4 linked regions of the Pseudovibrio sp. Tun.PSC04-5.I4 genome follow. The protein of the gene in region 1 interacts with the protein of each later gene in a pairwise test. Links are inferred from orthologs where the notes say so. Each region holds a gene or a part of one and is shown in the gene's direction. Other genes may lie near its edges.

Region 1 (8,186 bases):
CATTAACCATCCGCTCAACCACACCAAATTGGGGGTTGTTTGAATGAGAACATTAGTGGAACATAACGAATACAAATGGAGTTCAAATTAGAGATGCTCGATATGACATACATTCTTCGTGAAGCCGCCGCTTTTGGTTCAATCGTTCTTTTTACTAGCAGTTGTCTAATGTGGGGAGATGCTCTTGCTGGGATGTTGCCATAAATTCTGTACCTAGAATGGCGTGGAGAGGTTTGGAAACTCGGGATAACCAGTGGTGTGATTTGTTCGAGAATTGCATTTTACTTTTAGCTCCTTCAAATGGAGTGTTACTGTTGCGTACACCCTGCGAACTAAAAGGTTCAAAATGTCCTCTCCCGGCTTTGTCCATCTTCGCGTTCATTCCGCTTTTTCCCTGCTTGAGGGCGCTCTTCCTGTCGGGAAGCTGATTGATCTGGCTTCCCAAGATGAGCAGCCTGCAATCGCAGTTACGGATAGCGGGAACCTTTTTGGTGCGCTGGAGTTTTCGGAAAAAGCGTTCGGGGCTGGCCTTCAACCCATAATCGGGTGCCAGGTCTGCGTGAACTTTGACGATCAGCCAGACGTGGTCGGCGATGAAGCTGTCAGTAATCTTGTTCTTCTTGCTGTAAATGAGGAGGGCTATGAAAATCTGATGGATTTGGTGTCCAGGTCGTTTCTGGATACGGAGCCGGGCCTCAAAGCAAATGTTCCCCTTGCGGGTGTGCTGCATAAATCTGCCGGTCTTATTGTTTTAACTGGAGCAAGTGACGGGCCAATCAACTCGCTGTTGCAGGAAGGTGATTTTGAGCTTGCCAAAGCGCGGCTGGAGTTGTTGCAATATACCTTTGGCGATCGCCTCTACGTGGAGTTGCAGCGCCATAATATGAAGGGTGAGGAAGATGTTGAGTCTGATCTCCTGAACCTTGCCTACTCGTTGAGTATTCCTATTGTTGCAACCAATGAAGCTTTCTTCCCTAATCCGGATGATTACGAGGCACATGATGCGCTTATCGCTATCTCTGAAGGTCGGGTTATCATTGAAACTGACCGCCGGCAATTAACACCAGATCATTGTTTTAAGTCTCGTCACCAGATGATGGACCTGTTCTCCGATCTTCCTGAGGCGTTAGAGAACTCTGTCAATATCGCACGGCGGTGTCATTATAGGCCCTTGAAACGTGCCCCGATTTTGCCGCGCTTTGCTGGGGCCGATGCTGACGGTGAAGAGGCGGAACGTGTTGAGTCGGACGAGTTGAGCCGTCAGGCTAAGGAAGGTTTACGTGCGCGTCTGGACCTTCATGGTCTGGCGCCAGATCTTGAGGAAAAAGACTACTGGGATCGGCTAGACTACGAGCTTTCTATTATTATCCGGATGAAGTTTCCCGGTTACTTCCTTATCGTTGCTGACTTCATCAAATGGGCCAAAGGGCAGGATATTCCAGTTGGGCCAGGTCGTGGGTCCGGTGCGGGATCGCTCGTTGCGTGGTCGTTGACGATTACAGATCTGGACCCTATGCGGTTCTCGTTGCTGTTTGAGCGTTTCCTTAATCCAGACCGTGTTTCCATGCCGGATTTTGATATTGATTTTTGCCAGAACAGGCGAGAAGAAGTGATCCGGTATGTACAACGCAAGTATGGTCGTGAGCAGGTTGCGCAGATTATCACCTTTGGAACACTTCAGGCGAAAGCTGTGTTGCGGGATGTCGGGCGTGTTTTGCAGATGCCATATGGTCAGGTGGATCGGTTGAGTAAGCTGGTTCCTGGGAATCCGGCCAACCCAGTAACCTTGAGTGAAGCGTTGGAGCAAGAGCCTCGACTGCGAGAAGCGACCAAGCAAGAAGAGGTTGTTGACCGCCTTTTGAAAATTGGGCAAAAACTTGAGGGACTTTATCGTCACGCATCAACCCACGCGGCTGGTGTTGTGATTGGAGATCGTCCGCTTGAGCAGCTTGTTCCGCTCTACCGTGATCCTCGATCCGATATGCCTGTTGCTCAATTCAATATGAAGTGGGTTGAAGCTGCTGGTCTTGTTAAGTTTGACTTTTTGGGCCTGAAAACGCTGACTGTGATTGATACTGCTGTGACGCATATCAAAAAACGCGGTATCACTGTTAAAATTGATGAAATCCCCATTGATGATCCAGCCACCTACAAAATGCTTGCAGCCAGTGAGACGGTTGGCGTGTTCCAGCTTGAAAGTCAGGGAATGCGCCGCGCTATTGCAGGCATGCGGCCTGATCGGTTCGAAGATATTATTGCGCTGGTTGCGCTTTATCGTCCGGGCCCGATGGACAATATCCCGATTTACAATGCGGTAAAGCATGGAGAGCAAGAACCGGATTATCTTCATCCGCTCCTTAAGCCAATCCTGATTGAGACAAACGGTATTATTGTCTATCAGGAACAGGTGATGCAGATCGCACAGGTGCTTTCTGGTTACTCTCTTGGTGAAGCGGATTTGTTGCGCCGTGCTATGGGTAAAAAGATTGCCGCTGAAATGGAAATTCAGCGCGCACGCTTTGTCGAGGGTGCGGTTGCGCAGCAGGTCAATAAAGATCAGGCCGGGATGATCTACGACCTTGTTGCCAAGTTTGCGAACTATGGCTTCAACAAGTCACATGCTGCTGCTTACGCGTTGGTGGCCTATCAAACAGCTTGGCTTAAATCGAATTATCCCGTTGAATTCCTAGCCGGTATTATGACGCTTGATCTTGGCAATACGGATAAGTTGAGTGACTTTCGTCAGGAAGCCGTGCGTATGGGCATTGAGGTGGTGCCGCCTTCTGTTAATTTGTCTGGTGCGCATTTTGAGGTGCAGGATGGCAAAATCCTTTATGCAATGGGCGCTATCAAGGGTGTTGGTGAGCACGCCGTTGAACATATTGTTGAGGCGCGTGGTGATAAGCCTTTCAAAGATTTGGCGGATTTTGCGACCCGTATTAGCCCGAAGGTTCTGAATAGACGTACGATTGAAAATCTCATCGCAGCCGGGGCTTTTGATGGATTGAATTCGAACCGTGCCCAATTGATGGATGGTTTGGATCGCATAATCGGGATGGCGCAGCGTACTGAAGAGAATAAGAAACTCGGGCAGAATGATTTCTTCGGAGGAGGGGCTACTCCTGAACCGTTGATCTTGAATCCCGCTGATCCATGGCTGCCATCAGAGCAGTTGCAAAAAGAGTACGCAGCAGTTGGATTTTATCTTTCCGCCCATCCTCTGGATGAATACCGTGAGCTGTTTTCCAAGCTTCGCGTTCAGCTCTGGAAGGATTTTGAACGTTCTGTGAAAGCAGGTTCCTCTGCTGGTCGTCTTGCCGGAACAGTAACAGCTAAACAAGAACGTAAGACGCGTACAGGCAATCAAATGGGGATTGTCCGTATTTCTGATCCGACTGGTCAATATGAGGCTGTCCTGTTTTCTGAAAGCCTGAATCAGTATCGTGACTTGCTTGAGCCCGGGCAGTCAGTTGTTCTGTTGGTGCAAGCTGATATGCGTGATGACGAAGTGAGTGTTCGAATTCAGCAGGTTGAGCCATTGGAGAAGGTCGCGGGTAGAGTGCATCGCACGCTGCGTATTTTCCTTGGGTCGGCTGATCCAATTCAAAGCCTGCAACGGCAATTACGCCGTGGTGGTGATGGAGAGGTGAGCTGCGTTGTGCTGCTGGATAACGGTCAGCGTGAGGTGGAAGTTAAACTTCCGGGTAACTATCAGCTTTCCCCGCAATTGTCGGGCGCTCTTAAAACTCTTCCTGGGGTTATGGACGTGCAGATGTCCTAAGTAGATCCGAGTCGCTGTATTATTCTTTTGAAACCCCGCTGAAGTAAATTTAGCGGGGTTTCTCGTTTCCATCTATTTCAGAATATACTTTGGATGATCTGTTCAGCGCATGAGTTGCCGAGTTCTTTTGCAACTAGGTCTACGTTTTTCTGGCCTGATTTTGCAAGTTCACTCAGGTCTGAGTTCTGTATTATAAAGCAAGTGGAGGCAGCGAGGATTTTTCCGTTCTTTGCAGAAACGAGAAGTGCGCGGCCTTGGTACTTGTGGTTGACTGTGGCGAACCAGCCAGCGCCTTTCATTTCTGATTGGTAAGAAACAGTCGAGATGTCCAGATAGTAGCCGGAATAGCCTGTTTCCTTTGCCAGCTTCGTGAGAGCTGCTGCTCGTTTTTCTTCATTGATTGTTGTTTTGCTGTACGGGCCTCTAATCGTGCCCTTGAAGTGAAACTTGCGGGTGCGTTGTAGATATTTCGTCAAACGGGTGCGCATGGCGGTTTGTGGATCATACTTTGCCGCTGGAATTGCTGCCATTTCGCTGTATGCGCCAGAAGCTGCATTCATTGCTGTTGTCACTACAACGCCCAATAGGCCGTGCTGAATACCGTGGGTGTTGATGTGTCCTTCTCTGACATGCCGGTTCTTTAGAGGCTTTACTGAAGATTTTGTGATTTTTTTTGTATCGACATCTGACAGTTTGATTGTTTTTGCGCAGCCACCCAGCGTCAATGCGATGAGCGCCGCTATGGCCAGTTTTTTGAATATCATCTAAAATATGTCCAAATTCAGGTTTTTATTAGCCGCTTGCTAGCATCTTAACCTTGCGTAATGTTATGTGTAATGCGCATTTCCACAGCTTGCTGTGTCGCCAGCTTGAGGCTTTGAAGCGGCTAAACCTTCCATGTGTGATGACAGGAGTGAAATGCACCTAATTTACTATTTCTGGCCAATATGTTGATCTTAATTCATGGGCGCTTGATCTTCTTGAAAAGGGGTTCTATAAGCCCACCATCCCGCACGCAGGGCGGGGTTTGCCCTTGTGGTGAGCTCCATCCGGTTAGTGAGTTGCACGTCAGTGCTGCCCTGCGGAGGATTAAACCGGAAAACTAAGGAGAACAAGGCATGGCTTTGCCTGATTTTACTATGCGTCAGCTTCTGGAAGCTGGCGTCCATTTTGGTCACCAGAAACACCGCTGGAACCCAAAGATGAACAATTACATCTTCGGCGTTCGCAATAACATTCACATTCTTGATCTTGGTCAGACAGTTCCGCTTCTGCACCAGGCTCTTAAAGCTGTGTCTGACACTGTTGCTGCTGGTGGCCGCGTTCTTTTGGTTGGCACTAAGCGCCAGGCTCAAGAAGCTGTTGCAGAAGCTGCTCGCAACTCTGCTCAGTACTACGTGAACGCGCGTTGGCTCGGCGGCATGCTGACCAACTGGAAGACAATCTCTCAGTCCATCCAGCGTCTGCGTAAAGTTGAAGAACTGCTCGAAGGTGGTGATGCTAACCGCATGACTAAGAAGGAACGTTTGTTCCTCGACCGTGAGCGTCAGAAACTTGAGCGCAACCTTGGTGGTATTAAAGATATGGGCGGTATTCCCGACCTGATCTTTGTTATCGACACCAACCGCGAAGCAAACGCAATTCAGGAAGCTCGTCGTCTGGGCATTCCGGTTGCTGCGATCCTGGATTCCAACTGTGATCCAGACGGTATTACGTTCCCAGTACCTGGTAACGATGATGCTGGTCGCGCAATTACTCTTTACACAGACCTGATCGCTCGCGCTGCTATTGACGGCATCGCACGCGCATCCGGTTCTATGGGTATCGATCTTGGCGAATCTGAAGAATTCCTTGAAGAACCTGTTCTTGCTGAAGAAGCTGCTCCTGTAGCAGTGGAAGCTGCTCCTGCAGCAGTAGAAGCTGACAAGAGCGAAGGCTAAGGCTTTCTTTTGGGAAGCGCATTCATGCGCTTCCCGTTCAGTTTTTATGTGACCCTTTTGGCGAGTTTTGCCGAAGTGTCACTGTCGCTATGCGATAAATCGGATGGATCCGCAGGGACGTCGGTTTCCTCTGATTTTTTATGACACACTCCCGTTCATGAGGCGTATGATGAGCATTACCGCTGCTATGGTAAAAGAGCTCCGCGAAATAAGCGGTGCTGGCATGATGGATTGTAAAGCTGCCCTGAAAGAAACAGGCGGCGAAATGGAAGCAGCTGTTGATTGGCTGCGCACCAAAGGCCTTGCTAAGGCTGCTAAAAAGGCTGGCCGTGTTGCGGCTGAAGGTCTTGTTGCAGTTGTAACTGCAGGCAATAAAGCTGTTGTTGTTGAGGTTAACTCCGAAACTGACTTTGTTGCACGTAACGACAATTTCCAGAAGCTGGTTCGCGACATTGCTGCAACCGCGCTTACTGTTGATGGCGACGTTGTGAAGCTTGCGGCTGCACCTTACCCAGGTTCAGACAAAACCGTTGAAGGCGAAATTACCAAGGCTGTTGGCACCATCGGTGAAAACATGTCCCTTCGTCGTTCAACTGGTTTGTCCGTTTCTGAAGGTGTTGTTGCTTCTTACGTGCACAACGCTGTAAGCGATGGTCTGGGCAAAATCGGTGTTCTTGTTGCTCTTGAATCTGCAGGTGATGCAGACAAGCTGGTGGCTCTTGGTAAGCAGATTGCAATGCATGTTGCAGCTACAAACCCAATGGCACTGAACACTGACGTGCTGGACGCTGATGCGGTTGAGCGTGAGCGCGCTGTTTACGTTGAGCAGGCTCGTGAGTCTGGTAAGCCTGACAGCATCATCGAAAAGATGGTTGAAGGTCGCCTGCGTAAGTTCTATGAAGAAGTTACACTGGTTAAACAGTCTTTCGTTATCAACCCTGATCTGACTGTAGAGAAGGCCGTTGAAGAAGCAGCTAAAGAAATCGGTTCTCCTGTTAAACTCACCGGCTTTGTTCGCATTGCCCTTGGTGAGGGTATTAAAAAAGAAGAAACAGATTTTGCTGCTGAAGTTGCGGCTGCTGCTGGTAACTAATTTATTGAGGGCGTCGATTCAGTCGACGCCCTCTTTGTATCTGGAGCTATAACAACTGACGTTTATGCTGGTTCAAGTTGGTTGTTTTGGCTCTTTGTTCCTACGCGTGTTTTAACGGAAAGCTGGAACCACTTTTTGTGGATGCGCATTGCAAAAGAGGTTTACTATGTCTGAGGGTGTTCGCTGGAAACGAGTTCTTCTGAAACTTTCAGGAGAGGCGCTGATGGGCGACCAGCAATTTGGAATCGACCCGAAAGTGGTCGAGCGGGTTGCTGAGGAAATATCTGAGGCCGTAAACCTGGGCGCGCAGTTTGGTATTGTTGTTGGTGGTGGTAACATCTTCCGTGGTGTTGCGCTTTCTGCCAAGGGCGCCAACCGTGTCACCGGCGACCATATGGGTATGCTGGCAACAATCATGAACTCGCTCACGCTGGCCGATGCTTTGAATAAAAAAGGCATTCAGGCGCGTGTGCTTTCCGCTGTTCCTGTTCCTTCCATTTGTGAAAGCTTCACCCAGCGCGGTGCTGAGCGTTATATGGAAGATGGTGACGTCATTTTGTTCGCTGGCGGTACGGGCAATCCATTCTTTACAACTGATTCTGGTGCGGCACTGCGCGCTGCTGAAATGCAATGTGATGTTTTCCTAAAGGGAACCAGTGTTGACGGTGTTTATGACGCAGATCCCAAGCTAAAGCCGGATGCAAAGCGATTTGATACGCTTACACCGGGGGAAGTTCTTGAAAAGAACCTCAAAGTCATGGATGCGACTGCGATTGCACTTGCCCGAGACAACTCTATTCCTGTAGTTGTCTTTTCCATCAAGACGTCTGGCGCGCTTGTGAAAGTGCTGCGTGGACAGGGGCTGTTTACGGTCATTGAAGACTGATAAGCGCGTAGAGTGCGTTTGACGGTTTATTTGTGACCTGGACCGGTTTCACATTACGTGAACCCGGTTCTCAAGATGATACGCGAAAGAGGAAAACATGGCTAAGCTGGACTATGGCGATCTTGAACGCCGCATGAGTGGTGCTATCTCAGCTTTGAAGCACGAGTTTACCGGTCTTCGTACTGGTCGTGCTTCTGCAAGCATGCTGGATAAGATCACTGTCAGTGCTTACGGTTCTCCAATGCCAATCAATCAGGTGGCAACTGTGAGTGTTCCTGAGCCTCGCATGATTTCTGTTCAGGTCTGGGACCGCACTATGTTGCAGGCAACTGAAAAAGCGATTCGTGAGTCAAACCTTGGTTTGAATCCGGTTGTGGATGGAATGATGCTGCGTTTGCCAATACCTGAGCTTAATGAAGAGCGTCGCCTCGAACTCGTCAAAGTTGCGCATAAATTTGCGGAACAAGCAAAGATCGCTGCGCGTCA
Region 2 (7,198 bases), 940 kb from region 1 along the record:
GGATCAGACTGCGGATCAAAGATCTCCTGAAAACCAGCGGCAGAACCGAAGAACAACGGGCCTTCCAGCTTGTAAATCTTCTGGCCCTCAGAGTTGACTGTTTTGTGCGCATCAATGCGCTTGGACGCATTCCATGCGTAGGCAAGTGCGGAGACAATCACACCAACCACAACAGCGATAGCAAGGTCAGAATACACAGTCACGCCAGTCACCAATGCAATCACGATTGCATCGATACGTGGGATTTTGTGTAAGATCTTGAAGGTGTTCCAAGCAAAGGTGCCAATAACAACCATGAACATCACACCAACCAGCGCTGCCAGTGGGATCTGCTCAATCAATGAGGACGCAAACAGGATAAAGCTCAGCAAGAACAACGATGCAGCAATCGCTGCAAGGCGTGTTCGGCCACCTGATTTCACGTTGATCATAGACTGACCAATCATTGCACAACCGCCCATGCCGCCAAAGAAGCCAGTCACAACGTTTGCAGCGCCCTGAGCAAGACACTCTTTAGAAGCGCCGCCGCGTGTATCTGTCATTTCAGAAACAAGGTTGAGCGTCAAAAGGCTCTCGATGAGGCCAATAGCTGCAAGAATGACAGAGTACGGCAGGATGATCATGAAAGTTTCAAAGGTCAACGGAACCATCGGGATATGAAACTCTGGCAAACCGCCTGCGATAGGAGCCAGATCACCAACAGTTTGAACGTTAAGACCAAGGCCAATCACGATCACAGAAACAAGAACAATAGCTGCCAGCGGAGCAGGAATTGCGTTGGTCAGCTTTGGCAGGTACCAGATCACAACCATGGTGAGCGCAACAAGACCCAGCATCAGCATCATGTCCATGCCAGCCAGCCAGCTGGTAACGCCGGTTGCAGCATCAACGCTTTGGAACTGACCCATCTGCGCAAGGAAGATCACGATCGCAAGACCGTTTACAAACCCAAGCATCACTGGATGAGGAACCATGCGGATGAACTTACCCCAGCGTAAAACCCCGAAGATGAGCTGAAGAATACCCATCAGCACAACAGTGGCAAAAAGATATTCCACACCGTATGTGACAACAAGAGACACCATAACAACGGCAAGCGCACCGGTCGCGCCAGAAATCATGCCCGGACGACCACCGAAAACCGCGGTGATAATGCCGACGATAAAGGCTGCGTACAAACCAACGAGCGGTTCTACCTGAGCAACAAATGCAAAAGCGACAGCTTCTGGAACCAACGCAAGAGCAACTGTGAGGCCAGAGAGTATCTCAACTTTAATAATATTGGCTGTAAAGCCAGAGTTTTCGGGCGCGGGCGCCTTCGTGGACGAATGCAAGTAGCACCTCCAATGGGGTTATGGGTACTTTTTTGAATACGGGGCAAATCCTAGGCACGCACTGTGAAGCCCGTGTGAAAACAAGTCGTTTTCTGGTTAAGGACAAGAGCGATTAAGCTAGGACACCGCTGAAAAATGAGCGGTCTAAGTCTCCCTTTTGCGGCGCTTATACGTGACTATCGACAAAAAGGCTATCCCATCAACGTATAATAGCTATGCGTTTGAGGAGAGGGAGTGCGCCATGTATTCGTGGAGGATTGAACTCCTGCCTCTGGATCCCGCATCAAGTGCGGGAAGACGCTGAAGAGGATGACATAGTTTTGTTATTCTCTCAGTGTCAACCAAACTACCGCATCAACCAACCCTCCGCTGTCATCCCGGCCCCCGAGCCGGGACCTAGAGCCAAGAGTGCAATCCCTTCGGTCGCGAAAGAGCCCAAGCCGCCGCCATCTAAGCGATCCTAACAAAACCTTATCCCCCTTACCAAAACCTCCGCTAATCTAAATCCTGTGCCCACGAACACGGGCCGTGGCGGGCCGTCAGTTGCGAGTCGTGGGCCGGGTGGGGCTACTGATAAGAGGTAACGTATCTTTTCAGCTGGTCCTGTGAAGCAAACCTTAGGTGAGACTGCATGGCCTGAGGGGTGGGGACCAACCTGTTTGGCGTCTAGTGGTGAAAGTTAACCTCTCTTAGCGGTTAGCTGTCATGACAAGGAGATTTGCCTCGGCAAGAGGACTTGTCGGTCGCGTCTTACAGGATAAGGTCGAGTGCTTCATACCAAAAGCCCGGGCAAGGCGTGACAGCTGCTGCCGAAGACTCACATAATAAACATTGCGCAGGCAACACCTGCACGCCTTGCCACACTCGTTTATCGGGTTCATCGCTCCACACTGCACGGCTTGCCCTGCGGTGGTCTCAGTGCTTGCAGCTCCCAAACAAAAACCACACAAGCACGCATTGACCGCACCGCCGTCATTCCATGTGGAAATACGTGAAATATCCTCCCAATGCAGGCTTTGCAGGCGCAAAGCAAATCGTTAGCTTGTCGGGACGCAAAAGAGCGCCGCAGGCGAGGGAGAGCCCAGATGAAACCGACAAATTCCATATTTAGCGGGTTGGAAACAACGGTGTTTGAGCGAATGTCACGTCTGGCGATGGAACATAAGGCCATCAATCTGGGGCAAGGGTTTCCAGATGTTGACGGTCCGCAAGATATTCGTCAGGTCGCAGCTGATGCCCTGATGGAAGGCCCGAACCAGTACCCGCCTATGCTCGGTGTGCCGACGCTCCGCCAAGCCGTGGCAGACAACAACAAGCGCTTCTATGATCTGGATGTTAATTGGCAGACTGAGGTGATGGTCACCTCGGGCGCCACGGAAGCCTTGGCGGATTCCATATTTGCGCTGGTGGAACCGGGGGATGAGGTGATCCTCATTGAACCGCTCTACGATTGTTATCTGTCACTGGTAAAGCGGGCAGGCGCAACGCCGGTCTTCGTTCAGGTGCGACCACCAGAATGGAAACTGCCGGAGGAAGAGCTCCGCAAAGCATTCACCAGCAAGACCAAAGCGATCCTGCTCAACAACCCGATGAACCCCAGTGCAAAGGTGTTTAGCAAGGCAGAGCTGCAACTCATCGCAGACCTTTGCATTGAACATGACTGCTACGCCATTTGTGATGAGGTGTATGAACACATCGTCTTTTCCGATGAAAAACACACCCCATTGATGACTTTCCCGGGCATGCGGGATCGGTGTATTCGTATTGGATCTGCGGGCAAAACCTTTTCGCTGACGGGCTGGAAGGTGGGCTACATTACAGCTGCACCAAACCTGTTGGAACCGATTGCGAAGGCCCACCAATTCATCACATTTACAACACCGCCAAACCTGCAAAAAGCAGTCGCATATGGCTTGAACAAAGAAGATAACTACTACGCCTCCCTTGAAAGCGAGTTGAAAGCAAAACGCGAATTGATCTCAAAACCACTGCAAGACATGGGTTTCGATGTGCTGCCCTGTGAAGGAACATACTTCGTCACCTGCGATTTTTCTCCGTTGGGTTTTGATTGTGATGATGTGGAGTTCTGCCAGAAACTGGTGGAAGAAGCCGGTGTTGCAGCCGTGCCGATATCTGCATTTTACGGGACAGAGGGTCCACGCACGTTTCTTCGGTTTTGTTTTTGCAAAAAGAACAGTGTATTGGAAGAAGCACTGGGGCGCCTCCGAAAGTGGATGGGCGAAATGGCAATTTCCTGAAGAGGGAACAGCCAGAACCTTTGATTGCTAATCCAGCCTTTGGAAGTGAAAACTGATGGATAATCCTGTACTCGTTGAAGTAACACGCGGCAATGTTGTCGAGAGCCGCCATCGTGGGTCAATCGCGATCGTTGATGCCGATGGCAAGCTGGCCTACAGCGCGGGTGATGTTGAGCAGGGTATCTTTGCTCGCTCCGCGATTAAGGCCCTTCAGGCCATTCCAATGGTGGAATCTGGCGCAGCAGAAGCGCTTGCGTTTGAAGATGCGGAACTGGCTCTTGCGTGTGCTTCCCATAATGGCGAGCATGTCCATGCTAGTTCTGCACGCGTCATGCTTTTCAAGGCAGGTTTGACGGAGGACGACCTGATGTGCGGCACCCAATGGCCAAAGCACATGGACGACAGCGAAAAGCTCATTAAATCTGACGAGAGCCCATGTGCGTTGCATAACAACTGTTCCGGTAAACATGCTGGCTTCCTTGGTATGGCCAAGGTTCTTGGTGTTCCAACTCAGAATTACACAGATTATGACCACCCGGTGCAGCAGGAAGTACGCAATGTTCTTGAGCAAATGAGCGGCGGCATCATTGGCCGCGACACCTGCGGAACGGATGGGTGTTCCATTCCAACCTATGCCATGGAGCAGCAGAAAACCGCTCTGGCATTTGCTCGCTTTGCAACAGGCGTTGGCCTTGATCCAGTGCGCGCTAATGCGGCCGAAACCTTGTATGAGGCATGTGTAAACGAGCCCTACATGGTGGCCGGTAAAAACCGGTTCTGTACGGAGATCATGGACATTTTCAAAGGCCGTGTGTTTGTAAAGACCGGTGCAGAAGGCGTGTTCTGCGCAGCACTGCCAGAGCTTGGCTTCGGCGTGACGTTGAAGTGTGATGATGGGGCGGTACGCGGCGCTGAAGTGATGATGGCCTCTGTTATCAGATCCTTGCTGGTTCTTTCCGATGAGGAAGAAAAAGGCCTGCATACATGGGAGCACCAGCAACTCAAAAATCTTCGCGATATTCTCGTTGGAGAAGTCCGTCCGGTAGAAGACATCAAACGCCATCTGAAAGCGCTATAAAATCTCTGATAAGGCAGGGGAACCTCTCCTGCCTTGTTGCCTCTAACGAGAGCTTACCAGATTGTTGGAGACAACAATCGTTTCAGGCAAGCTATCCGCCAAAAGGGCCAAATCGCCACTTACTTGCTCATCCCAAGCATAACCCGCGATATTCACGTTGCAGTTTGCCAGCATATTTTGAGAGATCAGAGCTGATTGCTCTTTGGCTGCAAAGCTGACGGCAATTCCAATCGGCGCATTTCGGATCGTGTTCTGGCAGGCAATCAGGTTCCGCATATACGGCCCCCATCCAAGGTTGATGCCAGTTACGCGAGCATCTTCGATCACATTACCGGTTACGCTCGTATCCGCTTCAACACCAATCGCCACGCCAAAAGTTGGATTATCTACAGCATAAGGACCGGTGCCAGTAATATCGCGAAGCACATTGTTTGAGCACACAGCGAGGCGTCCACCCTCGCGGAAATTGGTAATGGAGATGCCATTGGCTGCGGTCTCAATCAGATTATTGCTGACAATGGCCCCTTGAAAGCCAAACTCGACAAACAGCGCAACTTCGCCGGACCGCTGGCAGGAGTTGCCCAATATCTGAACATTAGACGCTGCATTGGCCCGTATGGCAGAAAACGCGCAATCGCTGACTTTGTTGTTGGAGATGGTGATATCACCCGCACGAAACACATTGATGCCATTTCCGTTTTGGCCAGTACCACCGCTCTTGGCTGCTATGTTTGCAATACGGTTATTGGAAATGATCGTGCCATCGTGCCCGTCAGACCAGCGGTAGACGAGTATACCCCCGTCACCGCAATCATGGATGTTGTTCCCCTCAATGCTGAGCCCTGTAGCATTGTAGCTGAGGATCGCGGCCTCACTGATCGTGTTGATCTGATTTCCTGAGATGGACCCCGAGCACTGTTCCAGCACGAGACCAGACTTGGAGCTGCCGGTAATTGCGCAGGAGATCACCTCAAGCTCTTTACATTGTGAGAACTGGACTAACCCGGAAGTATCCTCTGAGAGTTTGGACTGGGCACCATCAAGCGTCAGATCTTGGAGGCGTATTGTATGAGCGTTATGGGCAGTGATCAGCTGCTTGTTGCCTGAAAGAATAAGGCGTGTATGCCCGCGAACGCCTTGAACCGTCAAATTGCTGGGGCACTTGAGGCCAGAGCAAAAGTACTCGCCAGCGCCAAGCTGAAGAATAGTCCCACTCGCAGCAGCGTTGTTCATCGCAGCTTGAAGCTCAGCTGTTATGTCACGCGGAGATAAAGGCGCAGGAAACTCCCTCACGACCGGACGCTGAGAAGGGGACGCATGTGCCTGCTTAGAGGCTATGAGAGAGCCCGCACCGGCAACAACACCTGCACCCAATACAGCCCGTCTGGAAAGAGTTTCATGTTCTGATGTCATAGTATCCCCGAGCGATCTTTAAGCCCCTTATATACCGAAGAGACTGGCGAGCTTACTGGCTGCTGCAGTTGCGGGCAGTCTGCCTGATTTAACGGCGGCTTCAACATCCGGCAGTGCAGATTTAATCTCTGGGTTTGCTTTCAAAGCTGTCTGAAGCTTCTCATTGAGCAGGCCCCACATCCACGAAAGCTGCTGCTCAGCGCGTTTTTTATCCCAGTCTCCGTTAGCCTGCATCCGTTCCTTGAAGATGTTGAGTTGGCTCCAGAGATCATCAAGACCTACATTGGCCAAACCGGAAATGGTAACAACAGGCGGAGACCAATGTTTGGAACGAGGTGTTAAAATGTGCAGCGCGGTCCTATATTGCGACGCGGCAAGGCGCGCGCGAGTAAGCCCATCCCCTTCAGCTTTATTGACGGCGATGAGGTCAGCAATTTCCAGAACGCCTTTCTTGATACCCTGCAATTCATCACCCGCACCGGGAAGCATCAGGGCGAGGAAAAAATCAACCATCTGCGCAACCGTTGTTTCCGATTGGCCAATGCCAACAGTCTCAACAAGGATCACATCAAACCCGGCCGCTTCGCACAGCAGCATACTTTCTCGGGTTTTAGCGGCAACCCCGCCCAATGTGCCAGCCGTGGGGGAAGGGCGGATATAGGCATTCCGGTCAACAGCCAGCTGTGCCATGCGGGTCTTGTCACCCAGAATAGAGCCGCCAGTACGGGTGGAAGAGGGATCAACAGCCAGAACAGCAACCTTGTGTCCGGCAGCTGTCAGGTTGGAGCCAAAGGTATCGATAGTCGTGGATTTTCCAACACCGGGAACACCGGTAATGCCAATGCGATAGGCCTTGCCTGTCGCATCCATCACCTTGGTCAGGAGCGCTTCAGCGTATTCGCGGTGCTCGCCCTTTTTGGATTCAACAAGCGTAATCCCGCGAGCAAGCGCAGCACGGTGCCCATTCAGCAATTGCTCAGCAAGAGTGTCAATGTTGTATCGAGGGGAAACGAGGGGTGCGCTCATTAAGGTCAGTCCACTAAGAAGAATCTCTCCTGCCAACCTTGAACAGATAGCGCTCCTTTGCAAGTCAGCGACTTGGAGAAGTTGTGGGG
Region 3 (7,149 bases), 1.3 Mb from region 1 along the record:
GTTTGCGCATGGTACTTGCATTTTCGACATCATGCTCCTCAGCTACTGTAAGGAGTTCAGTCGGGCTTTTAGACTTAAGGTCTCTGAGTTTCATTTCCCGCATAAATAGGGATCGTCTTTACTATGGGTTCTGGACTTGATTTAGCTTTAAAGGATCAAGAACTTTCGAACACAAAACGTTAGGGGGGAATTGCAGCTTCTCTAGGTACGACGTTCATCGACCTACGAAAATCGCTAGGAGATTAGCGATTATTAAAGCTGCACTGTGAAGGTGTCGGCACAATAACTAATCGAATTCAATTCGGCAAGTGCTTATTGCCCACTAATTCTCCTAAATTTTCAATAATAATTTCCGAATGCCCGGATCACCTAGGGTTTAAAGATCACTAGGAACACAATTGCAACCATTAATAGTGTTGGAATCTCATTAATAATTCTAAAGTATCGCTCACTATTCTTGTTTTGATCCTGCGCAAACTTGGTCACATGCTTCGAAAGCATTACGTGATATATCGTCATGAGAATAACAAGAGAGAACTTCAATAGAAACCAAAGATCAAAATATGCATCAAGCAAATAAACCAACCACAAACCAAAAATCCATGTGGCCATCATTGAAGGCGCCATAATTGCTTTCAGCAATCGGCGCTCCATGATCTTAAAGGTTTCGCTCTTGTCAGATCCGATTTCTGCCGTCGTGTGATAGACAAAAAGGCGCGGGAGGTAGAACAATCCTGCCATCCAAGCAACTACAGAAATTATGTGTAGGGACTTCGCCCAGGAATATGCATCATCCATAATCCGCGCCTCAATATTTGTAATAACCGATTACAGGCCTTTTACGCGCTTCACCATCTCAGCCACGTGTTCTGGCGGTGTCTGCGGCACAACGCCATGACCCAAATTAAAGATATGCGGGCCATTGCCTAAAACTTCGAGAGAGTGATCTATTCCAGTTTCAAGCGCACGTCCACCGGCAACCAGTCGCATCGGATCCATATTCCCCTGAACAGGAACAATCTTCTGAATTTCCTGAGCAACTTCTGCAGGAACAGTCCAATCCAGACCTACTGCATCAACACCAGTACCTTCAACATAGCGCTTTAGCCGCGCTGCGGATGCTTTCGGGAAACCAATGATCTTCGCATTGGGGCGCTGAGCTTTCACGCCATCAACGATTTTGCGAGTTGGACCAACAGACCACTGTTCAAATCCAATGTCATCCAAAACACCTGCCCATGTGTCAAAGATCTGAAGCGCATCAGCACCACCATCCAGCTGAGCCACAAGGTAGCTGATAGAAGCTTCAACCAGATGATCGATGAAAGCAGTCAGGAGCGCAGGATCCCTGTAGGAGCCGATACGAGCGGCAACTTGGTCCTGAGTGGTATGACCAGCCACAGAATAGCAAGCAACCGTCCACGGAGCTCCGCAGAAGCCTAGAAGCGTGGTTTCTGTCGGTAACTCAGCTCTCAAACGCTTGATTGTGGCAATAACAGGAGCCAAATGCTCCATTGTCCTAGCTTGATCAAGTTTATCAACGAGTTCGATTGAGAGTGGTTCGAGAACTGGTCCTCGACCCTCCTCAAATTTTACAGGGTAGCCAAGCGCATCTGGAACTACGAAGATGTCAGAAAATAGGATGGCAGCATCGAAGCCATACCTACGAATTGGTTGGAGAGTAACTTCTGTTGCAAGATCGGTGTTGTAGCAGAAGTCGAGAAAATTTGGAGCTTGAGCTCGTATAGCTCTGTACTCAGGCAAATACCTGCCTGCTTGTCGCATCATCCAGATTGGTGGGCGCTCTAGTTTTTCGCCTGCCAAAACGCGCATTACCGCTCTTTCATGAGATTGCATCAATCGCCTCTTTTATCCAAAGCCTGCTTTAAAAGAATCTTCTTATTTTCTTGTTTCTATTTCTATTAGTGAGTGAATAGCAGGGATCAATTAAATTCCACAATTCTTAACTGAAAAAACACTTATGGGATAAGTCACAGATCAAAAACAAGCAAGACTCTACACAGGAGTCGAAAACTAATTGTTTTTCTTTATGATTCAATAGGTTACTATCTTCAATATAACCACAGATCACAGTTCATCCCACAAGCTGTCCTGTGTATTTTTTTCGTGGGAATGTGCAATCCCTGTTTTCCAGTTCATTTCGAATTCAATATTCTCAAAATATAGAATTGTTGACGAAATAGGGTCAGCGGGCATTAAATTGGCGGCACATGGAGATTTGAACAGTTTTCCCAAATCTCTTAGGCATGTTGAGGATGATACCTTGGGTAACCACTCTAACTACTTCCATTTGCACATGGTTTCGGATTCCACTGGCGAAACTTTGATGACTGTCGTGCGTGCTGCGACAGCACAATATGAGAATATCCAGCCCATTGAGCATGTTTATCCGCTTATCCGACATGACAAACAGTTGAGTAGAGTGCTGGATGAGATTGAATCTGCACCAGGAATTGTTCTCTACACGCTTGTGGAACAAGCTTACGCCCGCCGCCTGGAGCGGAAATGTCAGGATTTGAGCCTACCGTGCGTAAACATCCTCAAACCCGTCTACCAGGTCTTTCACAGCTATCTGAACGTCACAGAGACATGGCGTGTGGGTGGGCAGCATGTCTTGGATGATGAGTACTTCCGCCGTATGGACGCTATGAACTTCACCATGATGCACGACGATGGCCAGATAGCCGGTGTTTTGGATGAAGCAGATGTAATTCTGGTCGGTATCAGCCGAACATCAAAGACGCCAACCAGTATCTATCTGGCAAATAGGGGTATTAAGGCGGCAAATATCCCGCTGGTCCCCAATATACGCCCTCCCCGCCAGCTTCTTAAAGCCAAAAAGCCGCTTGTTGTTGGTCTGATGGCGACGGCTGAACGCATTCGGGATATTCGCCAAAACCGTATTCTCACTCTTGATGCCAAAACGGATAACGACAGCTATGTGGATCGTAAGTCCATCGCGCAGGAGATTGCGATGTCGAAACGATTGTGTGCAGAAAATGGATGGCCTTTGATTGACGTGACACGTCGTTCCATTGAGGAAACGGCAGCAGAAATTATGGAATTGCTCAGAAAGCATAAAAATGAACAGAAAGAAGAAGAAGAATATTGAGAAGCTCAACGATTTATCCCAATGAAGAGCACAAGAAATCCTCAGTTTTGGAAAGTAGGGTATGACACGACTGGTTTTAGCCAGCGGAAGTAAAATCCGCGCAACTCTCTTGGAAAATGCTGGACTTATCTTTGATAGGATTCCGGCAAATGTTGATGAACGCCAGATAGAAGAGCCATTGCTTTCCACTGGTGTGGATCCAAAAGTGATTGCAGCCAAATTATCCGTTGCGAAAGCGAAAGAAGTTTCGGCACATCATCATGGTGCTTACGTTATTGGCGCGGATCAGATCCTTGCTTTTGAAGGTACGCGGTTGGTGAAGCCTGAAGATCTGAAAGCTGCTCGTCAGCAATTGGAAAACTTTTCAGGCAAAAGCCATGCTCTCCACTCCGCTGCTTGTATTGTGAAAGACGGCGAAGTTGTATGGGAGAGTCTTTCGACCGCAGTCCTCCACGTTCGCCATCTCACAACAGACTTCCTCGATTGGTACATTGACCGGACCGGCACCGAAATTCTTTCCAGTGTCGGCGCTTATCAATTGGAAGCTGAAGGTGTTCAACTGTTTGAAAAAATTGAGGGTGACTATTTTACAGTCCTTGGTCTGCCGCTGTTGGCCTTACTGGATTACCTGCGCAGCATTGAGGTTTTGAAGAAATGAGAAACGCTGCTGTTACAGGACATCCTATTGGCCACTCCAAATCTCCCTTGATCCACGGTTACTGGCTTAAACAACACGGCATTGAAGGATCGTATATTGCCCAGGATGTCCCACCAGAAACGGCAGAGACTTTCTATGGCTCTCTAGCAAAGCATGGGTTAGTTGGTTGCAACGTGACTATTCCCAACAAGGAACACGCTTATAAAGCCGCCGAAAAACTAGACGATGCAGCCAAAACGATTGGTGCTGTAAACACGCTTTGGTTGGATGAAGACGGTGTATTGAACGGTTCAAATACTGATGGTCTTGGTTTTCTGGGAAACCTGGATCAAATATTGCCGGATTGGGATAACAACGGGAATAAAGCTATTGTTTTGGGTGCCGGTGGTGCTTCTCGCGCGATAATTTGGGCGTTGCTCTCAAGAGGGTTCACAGAAGTGTATATCGCAAACAGAACGCTGGAAAAAGCGCAGAAACTAGCGGATCATTTTGGACCAAATACCATCGCAGTTTCTTGGGATACTCTGGGGGAAACACTTGGAGAAGCGGATTTACTCGTAAACACCACATCTCTTGGTATGGCCGGACAGCCAGAACTTACTATCGACCTTAATAACCTGTCGAAATCTGCTGTCGTGACGGATATTGTTTACTCCCCGTTACAAACCAATCTGCTTCGTGAAGCAAAAGCGCAAGGAAACCCAAGTGTGGATGGCTTGGGCATGTTGCTTCATCAGGCAGTGCCGGGTTTTGAGAAATGGTTTGGCGTTCGCCCTCATGTGACAGCTGAACTTCGTGAGATGATCGTAAAAGAGATGGGACTTACCTGAATGATTATTCTGGGTCTGACCGGTTCTATAGGAATGGGTAAATCGACAACATCGAAGCTCTTTGCTGAAGCTGGGGCTGCGGTTTATGATGCTGATGCAGCAGTCCATGCCCTCTACGCTGGCAAGGCAGTGGAGCCAGTCGGGAATGCGTTTCCCGGTGTTGTAAACGATGGTCATATAGATCGGGCAGCACTTGGAAAAATAGTTCTCCATGACAAAGCAAAAATGACTTTGCTGGAAAGTCTCATTCATCCTCTGGTTCAGGAAGTTGAGGCCGAGTTTTTAGAAAATGCGAAACAAGCAAGACACAAAGTTGTCGTTCTGGACGTCCCTCTCCTCTTTGAAGTTGGCAAACACAAGTCTGTGGATGCCGTTGTCGTCGTTTCCGCGCCATATGATGTACAACGCAAACGCGTTCTTGAAAGACCGGGCATGACAGAAGACAAATTTGAAGCTATTTACGCAAAACAGTTAAACGACGCAGAAAAACGCAAAAAAGCGCATTTTATTGTCGATACCGGACTGGGTGTTGAAACCGCACGCCGGGCAGTTGGTGCTATCATGCGGGCTGTGTCGTCCATCGCTTAAAGAACGGTATAATTATGCGCGAAATCTCCTTCGATACTGAAACCACAGGTCTTAATCCGCTTGATGGTGATAGATTGGTTGAAATCGGCGGAGTGGAGCTCTTCAATTTCATTCCGACAGGCAGAACCTGTCACCTCTATGTGAATCCGCAAAGAGATATGCCGGCAGAAGCGTTCCGCATCCATGGCCTCTCAGCGGAGTTTCTCTCGGACAAACCATTGTTCGTCGACGTTGCTGATGAGTTCCTTGACTTCGTTGGAGATTCTCGCTTGGTCATTCACAACGCACCCTTTGATATGGGGTTCATCAACATGGAGTTAGGGCGTTGTAACAAACCAAAAATTCCAGTCACGCAGGTGTTGGATACACTAAAGCTGGCCCGCAGAAAATTCACGACCGGTTCTGTTTCTCTGGATGCGCTGTGTTCGCGCTATGGCGTTGATAACACTAAGCGTGTTTATCACGGCGCGTTGTTTGATGCCGAATTGCTGGCTGAAGTTTATCTTGAGATGAACGGCGGCAAGCAGAAAAATCTGGGCCTTATGCCAGATGATGAATCGATCGATCTCGATTCAATGGGTGACTTTGAGCCAGAAAAACGTGCAGTTGCTCTGCAACGCCCGGTTCCCCTCCCCCCGGTTTTATCAGAGGAAGAAATCGAGGCTCATGCTAAGTTTCTCGCAGGAATGAAAACGGATCCAGCTTGGAATAAGTACCTGAAATAGTTCTAACTCATGGATATTATAAAAGAAAAGCGCCTCGACCTCTCGAAGCGCTTTGTTTTTGTCAGAGCATGGATGGTAGAACACGGTCCGGTGGACGGTGCCCATCCATGAAGGCCTTGATATTGATGATGACTTTTTCACCCATATCAATACGTCCCTCAATGGTTGCTGAACCCATATGAGGCAGCACAACAATCTTGTCTGAGGCAACGAGCTTCGGATTGACAGCTGGTTCGTGCTCAAACACATCCAATGCTGCGCCGGCTAGCTCTCCCGCCTCAATCTGACGAAGGAGGGCATTCTCATCCACAATTTCACCGCGAGCTGTGTTCACGATGTAAGAATCTGGCTTCATCAGCTTCAAACGGCGCGCAGAAAGCAAATGGTAAGTGCCGGGCGTATGCGGGCAATGGATTGAGACAACATCCATCCGTGCAAGCATTTGGTCGAGACTCTCCCAGAATGTAGCTTCCAGCTGCTCCTCAAGCTCCAGTGGTTCGCGAATTCGATTGTGGTAATGGATAGACATACCAAACGCCTTCGCGCGCCTGGCAACCGCTTGACCGATCCTGCCCATACCGATGATGCCAAGACGCTTACCCCAGATCCGCCGACCCAGCATCCACGTTGGAGACCATCCATCCCATTCTTTGTTTTCGAGTTTACGCATACCCTCTGCAAGGCGACGCGGAACGGCAAGGATGAGTGCCATTGTCATGTCAGCTGTGTCCTCGGTCATCACACCAGCTGTATTTGTTATGGCGATACCGCGATTATTGGCAGAAATCACATCAATATTGTCAACGCCATTACCAAAGTTGGCTATTATCTTCAAATTAGGGCCGGCTTGCGCAAGAATCGACGCGTCGATGCGGTCAGTAACAGTTGGGACAAGGACATCTGCAGTTTTGACGGCTTCAACAAGTTCTGCCTGGGTAAACGGTTTATCATGTTCATTCAAACGTGTGTCGAAAAGTTCCCGCATGCGTGTTTCAACAACATCTGGCAGTTTCCGTGTCACAACCACAATCGGCTTCTTTTTGGGCATCGTCCCCGCCTTCTGTCAAAATTATGAAGTTTATTAACTCTGGCCACTCGCCATATGAGTCAATATCTTAAAGGCTGTCAAAGTTTCATTACCAAGTGTTCCGGTGAAAACAAGACTTGTCAAACGCGTCTACATCTAATAGCAGCCACTAGCGGATATCGCGAGAT
Region 4 (7,137 bases), 1.1 Mb from region 1 along the record:
AGGGCTGCCTCGTGTTGATACAGGCTCTTCGTTCAGCTCACGAGTGCAACCTCATCAATAAGCTGCCAGTTCAACTGGTCAATTTTCGCAGAGCATGCATCCAAATCCGCAGGATCAAACTGGAACCAGCATCCACCACCGACATTCGGCGGTTGATCAAATTGTCGTTGGATCGCCACGTTTGCCAGATGGCATTTGAGCAAGGTTCCAGCAGCGCCATGACCGGAAAACAACACCGGATCTTCTGCTGGCATGGAACTCAAAACCGCTTTAATCGCAGTGATTACGCGGCTTTGTGCATCGAGGGCACGCTCCCAGCCGCGAACACTGATTGCGGGACGTGAGAAGAAATCGTCCGCGACAAGTTCAAACTCGTCTGGCGGCAAAAAGCCGGTTGAGCTGCGGTCATTTTCATGCAGGTTTGGTGCTGTGGTCAGCTCAACTCCCAAATGGTTTGCAATGATCTGGCCGGTTTCAATCGCCTTCTTCTCTTTACTAGAGATAACGTGCTCAATTTCCAGCAACCAAGGTTGGCGCAGACCTTGTTCCAGCCGAGCCCGTCCTTTATCCGACAAGTCCCAGTGCGGAACTGGTGTTGCCGGATCAATATCGACATTCGGATGGCTCAAATAAATGCAGTAACTCATGACACCTCCCCCGGTGCCATTTGACACCCGTTAGATAACCACTGGCTCTACGCAACCATGGGTCATTTTCCCTCAGTAAATATCTTGATCAAATGATGCGCGATTGAGATGTCAGGGGGACAAATTAATCCTGACTCAGCTTCGCCTTGGAGCATCCTCAGTGTCTCCTCTTTGGTAAACCACTGACAATCCTCCATTTCTTCATAGTCGATATTCAAGTCCGTGGTGAGCGCTTCCCCGTGAAATCCGGCCATAATGTTTGAAGGAAATGGCCATGGTTGGCTGGCGATGTAGGTCACCTTGCCTACCTTTACGCCTGCTTCTTCAAAGACTTCACGACGCACCGCGTCTTCCAACGTCTCACCCGGTTCAACAAATCCAGCCAGCGTTGTGTAGACATTTTCCGCCAAATGGTAGGGACGCCCCATCAGGCATTTATCCCCGTGAGTGATCAACATTATCACCGCTGGATCCGTTCTTGGGAAATGCTGCGCTGAACAGGAGGGACAATCCCGGCGATAACCAGCCTCAGCAAGCTCCGTTGGCTTTCCACATTGAGAGCACATTTTGTGCGACAGATGCCATCTGCCGACTGCAGCAGCTTGAGCCATCATACCGAATACTTTGGAACTCGCTGCGCGCTTCATTGCAATTCCACGCAAACCGTAAGCAGCAAATGGGCCCCGTTTTTCCAGCTCTTCTTCCAGTGTTTCCGCGTCAGTTGAATAGCGCACACCGAAATATGGACGGTCGCTATCTTCTTCATCTAATCCGAGAAAGATGGTTGTTGCGTCCTTGATCCCTAATGTTCCCAAGACCTCAGCTGTATGTTGGACTGGATCGATTTCCTGTTCAATATTGAAAATAAAACTGTCGTTCGCCTGTATCAGAAATCGTGTCTCGGACGCTGCTTTTAAAGACTTAACCCATTCTGTATCCTTACGTTTTTCTCCGCAGCGATTGAGGGTATTTGCAGAGTAACAAAGGGCAGAAGAAGCATCAAATGCCTCAGTGGTTTCGGCCTGCATTTCGAATTCCTTAAACTATAAAATTAATGAGAGTGAAGCCGAGATACCATTGAAATGCAATGACTGGGCGACACTTTCTTCGCTAGAGCTCATGTGAGAAGAGGACTGTTTCACACTCTCGTCCACAGAGACGAGCGGTAGGCGTCAATGAACACTTGCAAAATTTAAACAAACCGCCCATACACCTTTTCGGGAGGTTGGTGGTGGACGAGCCACTCGCCAACTGGGTCAGATCCGGAAGGAAGCAGCCCTAACGAGTCCATGGCACGGGTCATCGTGCCAGCCTCCCACCTATTTTCTCCGCGCCCACACTCGACAAGCGGCCGGTCTTCGTCTTGAATGGCCGGGAATTAGTTTTACCTTGCCTTTGAGTTGGCAGAGGATTTGGGCGATATGGACGGAACAGACCTTCAAAACGAACATCAAGCAGCAAACAGCGCCGAAGCACCCGCTTCTGGCGGCAGTGACGGTGCTTACCGCGTTCTCGCCCGAAAATACCGACCAAGCTCCTTTGATGACCTTTATGGTCAGGAGCCGATGGTCCAGACCCTTCAAAACGCATTCGAGACTGGCCGTATCGCTCATGCATGGATGCTGACGGGTGTTCGCGGTGTTGGTAAAACGACAACAGCGCGTATTCTTGCGCGCGGGTTGAACTACGAAATCCCCGGCGAAATTGATAAGGCTACCATACACTTAGACAAACTCGGCGTTCACTGTAAGGCGATCATGGAAGGTCGTCATGTTGATGTGATCGAGATGGATGCGGCCTCTCATACCGGGATTGACGACATTCGCGAAATTACCGAGGCAGCTCGGTACCGGCCTGCGAGTGCGCGTTATAAAGTGTACATCATTGATGAGGTGCATATGCTCTCCAAATCGGCGTTCAACGGCCTGTTGAAGACGCTGGAGGAGCCGCCTGAGCATGTGAAATTCATCTTCGCGACCACAGAAATCCGCAAGGTTCCCGTAACTGTCCTCTCCCGTTGCCAGCGGTTTGACCTGCGCCGTATTGAGAGCTCTACGCTTGTTTCTCTGCTGCGCGCTATCTCTGGCAAAGAGGGAATAGAAATTTCCGATGAAGCTCTGGCGCTGATTGCCCGCGCGGGTGAAGGCTCTGCACGTGATTGTTTAAGCCTGCTGGATCAAGCTATTGCGCATGGTGCTGGCCGCATTGAAGCGGACGAAGTGCGCCAGATGCTTGGCCTTGCTGACCGCAGCCGTGTGATAGATTTGTTTGAGCATGTGATGCGCGGCGATATTGCCAGCGCACTGGATGAGCTTAAAGCCCAGTATGAAGTGGGTGCCGATCCGGCAGTTGTCCTCTCTGACCTTGCAGACTTTACCCATTTGGTGACGCGCCTAAAGGCTGTGCCTAAATCCGGTGATGAAGCCTCCGTGACTGAGAGTGAGCGATTGAGAGGCCGCGAGTTTGCTGAGAAGCTTTCTATGCGTATTCTTTCTCGCACATGGCAGATATTGCTGAAGGGAATTAATGAGGTGCAGACTGCACCTAAACCCCTAGCCGCTGCTGATATGGTGCTGGTACGGCTCTGTTATGCCTCTGACCTTCCCGACCCTGAGGAAGCATTGAAGCTTTTGAAGTCCGGTAAGTTCTCACCCGCTGGTGGGGGCGCCCCAGCAGGCAACGCCCCGCAAGGTGGTGGCGGGTCACGCGCAAGCGCCGTTTCTGGTGGCGGCGGATCAGTTCCCCAACTGCGTACAGTCGCTGGCGGGCAACCAATGGTCCAAGCGGTTGGTACTCCAGCTCAATCTGCTCCGCAAATGCGCCGCGCTGAAGAAGCACAAGAAAAAATTGCGATCCGATCCTGGCATGAGGTTGCGCAGCTCGCAGCCAAAATGAAGGACATTCCGGTTAAGGTTTCCGTTGAGCGTGCGCTCCGGCTCGTTAACTTTCAGCCTGGCCGCATTGAGGTGCAACCTACCGAGATTGCCACTTCTGATGCCGCAGGTGAGCTTGGCCGAAAACTGACTGAATGGACCGGTCGACGCTGGATTGTTGCGGTTAGCCGAGAGCAAGGTCGACCGACTTTGCATGAAGAAAAAGAAGCCAATCAACGACAGTTGGTTTCTGATGCGCATTCTGATCCGGAAATCGTCAAACTGATCGCTGCTTTTCCTGGCGCGAAGGTTGTTGATGTTCGCATTTTGAAGCAGGAGGAAGATATTCCCCTTGAGATTGCTTCTGATGTCACGGACCTAGATCCCGCAGAATCTATGGATTTCACCGAGGATTTCTAAGGTTTTCATGCTATGAAACCTTAGAGGAATAATGACAGAGCGCTTAATCACGCTCACCTAAGCTAAAGGAGCCAGTCGATGGACTTTCTCAAAATGATGAAGCAAGCCAAGCAGATGCAGGAAAAGATGGGCGACCTTCAGAGTGCAGTCAGCGAGCTTTCAGTTGAAGGTGTTTCAGGCGCAGGCATGATCACCGTTACCTTAAATGGTAAGGGCGAGATGACTGGTTTGAAGATCGATCCATCCCTGATCAAAGCTGATGAATCCGGGGTCCTTGAGGATCTTATCCTCGCTGCGCATAATGATGCGAAAGCCAAAGGCGAAGCACTGGTGCAGGAACGCACTCAAGAGCTGATGTCCGGCATGGGCCTGCCCGCAGGTATGAAACTCCCCATGTGATTTGAGTTGAGGGCCAGCCCACCTGTTGCTTTTAGAGCGCAAACAACTGGTGTTTTGGTCTACCTCCTCCGGAATACTTATTCCCTCTTGCCCGCCGAATTCGGCGGGCATAGTTTATCTGGCATTGCCTGCAAAGCTGATTTGCACAAAGCCCCTTTCCTTCTCGCAGTGAGCATACAAGTCCGATGAGTACACGCAGGGTCGCTGGTCCCGAAATTGAACGCCTCATTCAGTTACTCTCCAAGTTGCCCGGCCTTGGCCCGCGCTCTGCCAGACGTGCTGCCTTGCATCTCATTCAAAAGAAAGATCAATTGTTGATCCCACTTGCTGAGGCGATGGGCGTGGCGGTGGAGCATGTGGGCATTTGTTCCCAGTGTGGTACCGTTGATACCAGTGATCCTTGCACCATCTGCTCTGATCCGCGCAGGGATAGCACCACCATTGTGGTTGTGGAAGATGTCTCTGACTTGTGGGCGCTGGAGCGGGCATCGGCTGTGAGAGCACATTATCATGTCCTCGGCGGAACCCTGTCTCCACTGGATGGAATTGGCCCTGATGACTTGCAAATTTCCAAGCTTGTGGAACGGGTCGAAGGCGGTAACGTGGTTGAGGTTATCCTCGCAGTGAATGCGACCGTTGAAGGGCAAACAACAGCGCACTTCATTACGGACCAGCTGACGCGCTTTGAAAATGTGCAGGTAACACGCCTCGCACACGGTGTGCCGGTTGGAGGGGAACTTGACTACCTTGACGAAGGCACTCTGGCGCTGGCTTTGCGAGCGAGAACAAAGTTTTAGCTGGGTTTAGCCTCGCACATTCTGCGGGCATTACTCCTGATGGCCGCAGAATGTGCGTTGGTTTGAAAGGAACGCATTTTTTCTGCGTTGAACTGGGTATTTGATATGAACAAATCAGCCGCTTCTGAAATTGCCGATTTTTCCGTTCGCAAAACGCAGCGAAACGATGTGAATGAGCTACTGGCACTCCTCAATCAGATTATCGAGATGGGGGGAACAACTGCCATGGAGAAGAAGCTGAACAAGGCTGAGTTCCTTTCCTCGTTTCTTGAGGCAGACATTCTGGAGAGCAGCGTTTGCGCGATTGACCGCGAGACAGGCGAACCGCTTGGCTTTCAGATCGCCAGCCATTACGGAGATATCCCCGCAGACTGGGTTGACATAGGCACCTTTGTAAAGCCCGGCATTCAAACCCGAGGCATTGGCAGCGCACTCTTCAAAGCAACCCTTGCAGCACTTGAGGGTAAGGAGCTGATGGCGATCAACGCAACCATCCGAGCAGACAACACAGGTGGCCTTGCCTACTACAACTCTCGTGGGTTTAAAGACTACAAAGTGTTGACGGATGCCCCATTAGCGGACGGGACGCCGGTAGACCGGATTTGTAAGCGGTATGATTTGGGGTGAGTGCTGATCATCGGCTCTGGCTGGAGCTGGTTTGTGGGTGGACTCGATGAGGCTGGAGCGCTTGGCTCTGGATCCCGGATCAAGTCCGGGAAGACGGCAGTGTTGGTTATCAAGAGCGTTACATCGGCTGATGTCATCCCGCACTTGATGCGGGACCTAGAGCGGAGGGTTCGGCGTTGGTGTGATTTTGGACACTGGCCAACATCTGGAAGGTAATCGCGTAATAATTGGGAATGTTCGCTGCCATTGTTAGTCCAGTCGTCTCATCTCGCAATTGTTGAAGATTTGACTTGAGCCAGCCATAATCGGGACACAGATTTTTCGCGATAGACTTGTAGAAGGCCTTTCTGGCAGCATTGCTGGATGGAAAAGCAGTTTTAAACGCGGAGTGCCTGAATGTCGTCTCGACTGTATGGCGAATTTGCCGAGCAATATGATGAGGCGATCCAGGAGAACATTTACAATGCTCTTTTGGAACGCCCGACCCTGCTGGGTATGCTGCCTCCGCTGCAAGGGCTGAAGGTTCTGGACCTCGGTTGTGGGCCGGGCGTGTACGCGCAGTTTCTCCATGAGCATGGGGCTGATGTAACCTGCATTGATGCCTCTGAGCAGATGCTTGGGTTGGTGAAGGCCAAGTTGGGCGGACATGTGAAGTGCTATACCTCTGACCTCTCCCACGGATTGCCGAAGGATGCGCAGGGGCCGTATGATCTGGTGATCTGCCCGCTCATGATCCATTACATAGAAGATTTGGATACTCTGTTTTCCGACATCGGCAAGGTGTTGAAGCCGGATGGGTTCTTTATTTTTCAACCCATCATCCACTTGTTGATGCGCAGTGCTCGCCCAGTGGTGCCTATTTGCGGCAGGAGTATGTGAGCGAGGATTGGAACACGATTGGGCAGCCAGTGGAGGTGAGTTTCTATCGCCGTCCGCTCTCCATGCTGTTTGGCTGGCTCGCCAATGCCGGGCTGTGCGTTGTGGACCTGCATGAGGGGACGCCTGCCGCTGAGATGAAAGAAAAGTCGCCTGTGCATTACGAAAAACTGACGCGAAATCCGAACTTTATCTTCTTCAAATGCGCGAGACATAGCACCAAGTAGGTTACCTCTTGGATATCTGACAGATACTCGACTCAGTTAGTTGCTAACATTTATGTTAGTCGCAAATTATTACAAGAAATAAGGCGTGTTTTTCGCAGAACCATGCGGTTCCCCGCAATTTCATGTGGGGAATAGCTGAATCATTTCAATCAGGTAATGACTCTGCGACACTCACATTCCTGTTAGCTACCTCGGAGTCAATTTTTTAGTTAAATAGGCGCGTTGAAAGCTATCATAACGCGCTCGGTTGGCACCCCCATCGCTGTAACCT

The links.
Region 2: the proteins of dnaE (region 1) and BLS62_RS08485 interact in binary tests that used the Escherichia coli proteins (3 or more experiments, as listed by UniProt). The link is inferred for Pseudovibrio sp. Tun.PSC04-5.I4 from one-to-one orthologs.
Region 3: the proteins of dnaE (region 1) and dnaQ interact in binary tests that used the Escherichia coli proteins (3 or more experiments, as listed by UniProt). The link is inferred for Pseudovibrio sp. Tun.PSC04-5.I4 from one-to-one orthologs.
Region 4: the proteins of dnaE (region 1) and BLS62_RS18145 interact in binary tests that used the Escherichia coli proteins (3 or more experiments, as listed by UniProt). The link is inferred for Pseudovibrio sp. Tun.PSC04-5.I4 from one-to-one orthologs.

The regions. Positions count from the first base shown.
Region 1 is NZ_FNLB01000006.1:1,684,500-1,692,685, reverse strand. Bases 1-3,981 are described here. They hold dnaE (DNA polymerase III subunit alpha), read left to right. Parts: upstream 1-346; coding sequence 347-3,781; downstream 3,782-3,981. Other genes in these bases: BLS62_RS12820 (hypothetical protein), read right to left, coding at 3,859-3,981. In the rest of the region: more of BLS62_RS12820, read right to left, coding at 3,982-4,545; rpsB (30S ribosomal protein S2), read left to right, coding at 4,900-5,721; tsf (translation elongation factor Ts), read left to right, coding at 5,891-6,814; pyrH (UMP kinase), read left to right, coding at 6,981-7,700; frr (ribosome recycling factor), read left to right, coding at 7,798-8,186. UniProt on the Escherichia coli protein: DNA polymerase III is a complex, multichain enzyme responsible for most of the replicative synthesis in bacteria. This DNA polymerase also exhibits 3' to 5' exonuclease activity. The alpha chain is the DNA polymerase catalytic subunit.
Region 2 is NZ_FNLB01000006.1:743,617-750,814, forward strand. Bases 1,513-4,505 are described here. They hold BLS62_RS08485 (aminotransferase), read left to right. Parts: upstream 1,513-2,419; coding sequence 2,420-3,592; downstream 3,593-4,505. Other genes in these bases: BLS62_RS08490 (asparaginase), read left to right, coding at 3,648-4,505. Also shown: BLS62_RS08480 (SulP family inorganic anion transporter), read right to left, coding at 1-1,334; more of BLS62_RS08490, read left to right, coding at 4,506-4,670; BLS62_RS08495 (TIGR03808 family TAT-translocated repetitive protein), read right to left, coding at 4,713-6,083; methylmalonyl Co-A mutase-associated GTPase MeaB, read right to left, coding at 6,111-7,109. UniProt on the Escherichia coli protein: Shows aminotransferase activity with methionine and histidine as substrates, and to a lesser extent also with phenylalanine.
Region 3 is NZ_FNLB01000006.1:3,016,651-3,023,799, reverse strand. The notes cover bases 4,135-7,078. They hold dnaQ (DNA polymerase III subunit epsilon), read left to right. Parts: upstream 4,135-5,223; coding sequence 5,224-5,934; downstream 5,935-7,078. Other genes in these bases: BLS62_RS19260 (2-hydroxyacid dehydrogenase), read right to left, coding at 5,996-6,982; coaE (dephospho-CoA kinase), read left to right, coding at 4,622-5,209; BLS62_RS19275 (shikimate dehydrogenase), read left to right, coding at 4,135-4,621. Also shown: transcription termination factor Rho, read right to left, coding at 1-103; protoporphyrinogen oxidase HemJ, read right to left, coding at 370-798; hemE (uroporphyrinogen decarboxylase), read right to left, coding at 829-1,857; BLS62_RS19285 (pyruvate, water dikinase regulatory protein), read left to right, coding at 2,285-3,133; BLS62_RS19280 (Maf family protein), read left to right, coding at 3,195-3,791; more of BLS62_RS19275, read left to right, coding at 3,788-4,134. UniProt on the Escherichia coli protein: DNA polymerase III is a complex, multichain enzyme responsible for most of the replicative synthesis in bacteria. The epsilon subunit contain the editing function and is a proofreading 3'-5' exonuclease.
Region 4 is NZ_FNLB01000006.1:2,760,380-2,767,516, forward strand. What follows is about bases 1,573-4,504. They hold BLS62_RS18145 (DNA polymerase III subunit gamma/tau), read left to right. Parts: upstream 1,573-2,068; coding sequence 2,069-3,940; downstream 3,941-4,504. Other genes in these bases: nudC (NAD(+) diphosphatase), read right to left, coding at 1,573-1,675; BLS62_RS18150 (YbaB/EbfC family nucleoid-associated protein), read left to right, coding at 4,019-4,339. Also shown: BLS62_RS18130 (histidine phosphatase family protein), read right to left, coding at 33-647; more of nudC, read right to left, coding at 710-1,572; recombination mediator RecR, read left to right, coding at 4,525-5,136; BLS62_RS18160 (GNAT family N-acetyltransferase), read left to right, coding at 5,242-5,763; BLS62_RS18170 (class I SAM-dependent DNA methyltransferase), read left to right, coding at 6,160-6,642; BLS62_RS31755 (hypothetical protein), read left to right, coding at 6,639-6,866; BLS62_RS18175 (DUF1499 domain-containing protein), read right to left, coding at 7,053-7,137. UniProt on the Escherichia coli protein: Part of the beta sliding clamp loading complex, which hydrolyzes ATP to load the beta clamp onto primed DNA to form the DNA replication pre-initiation complex.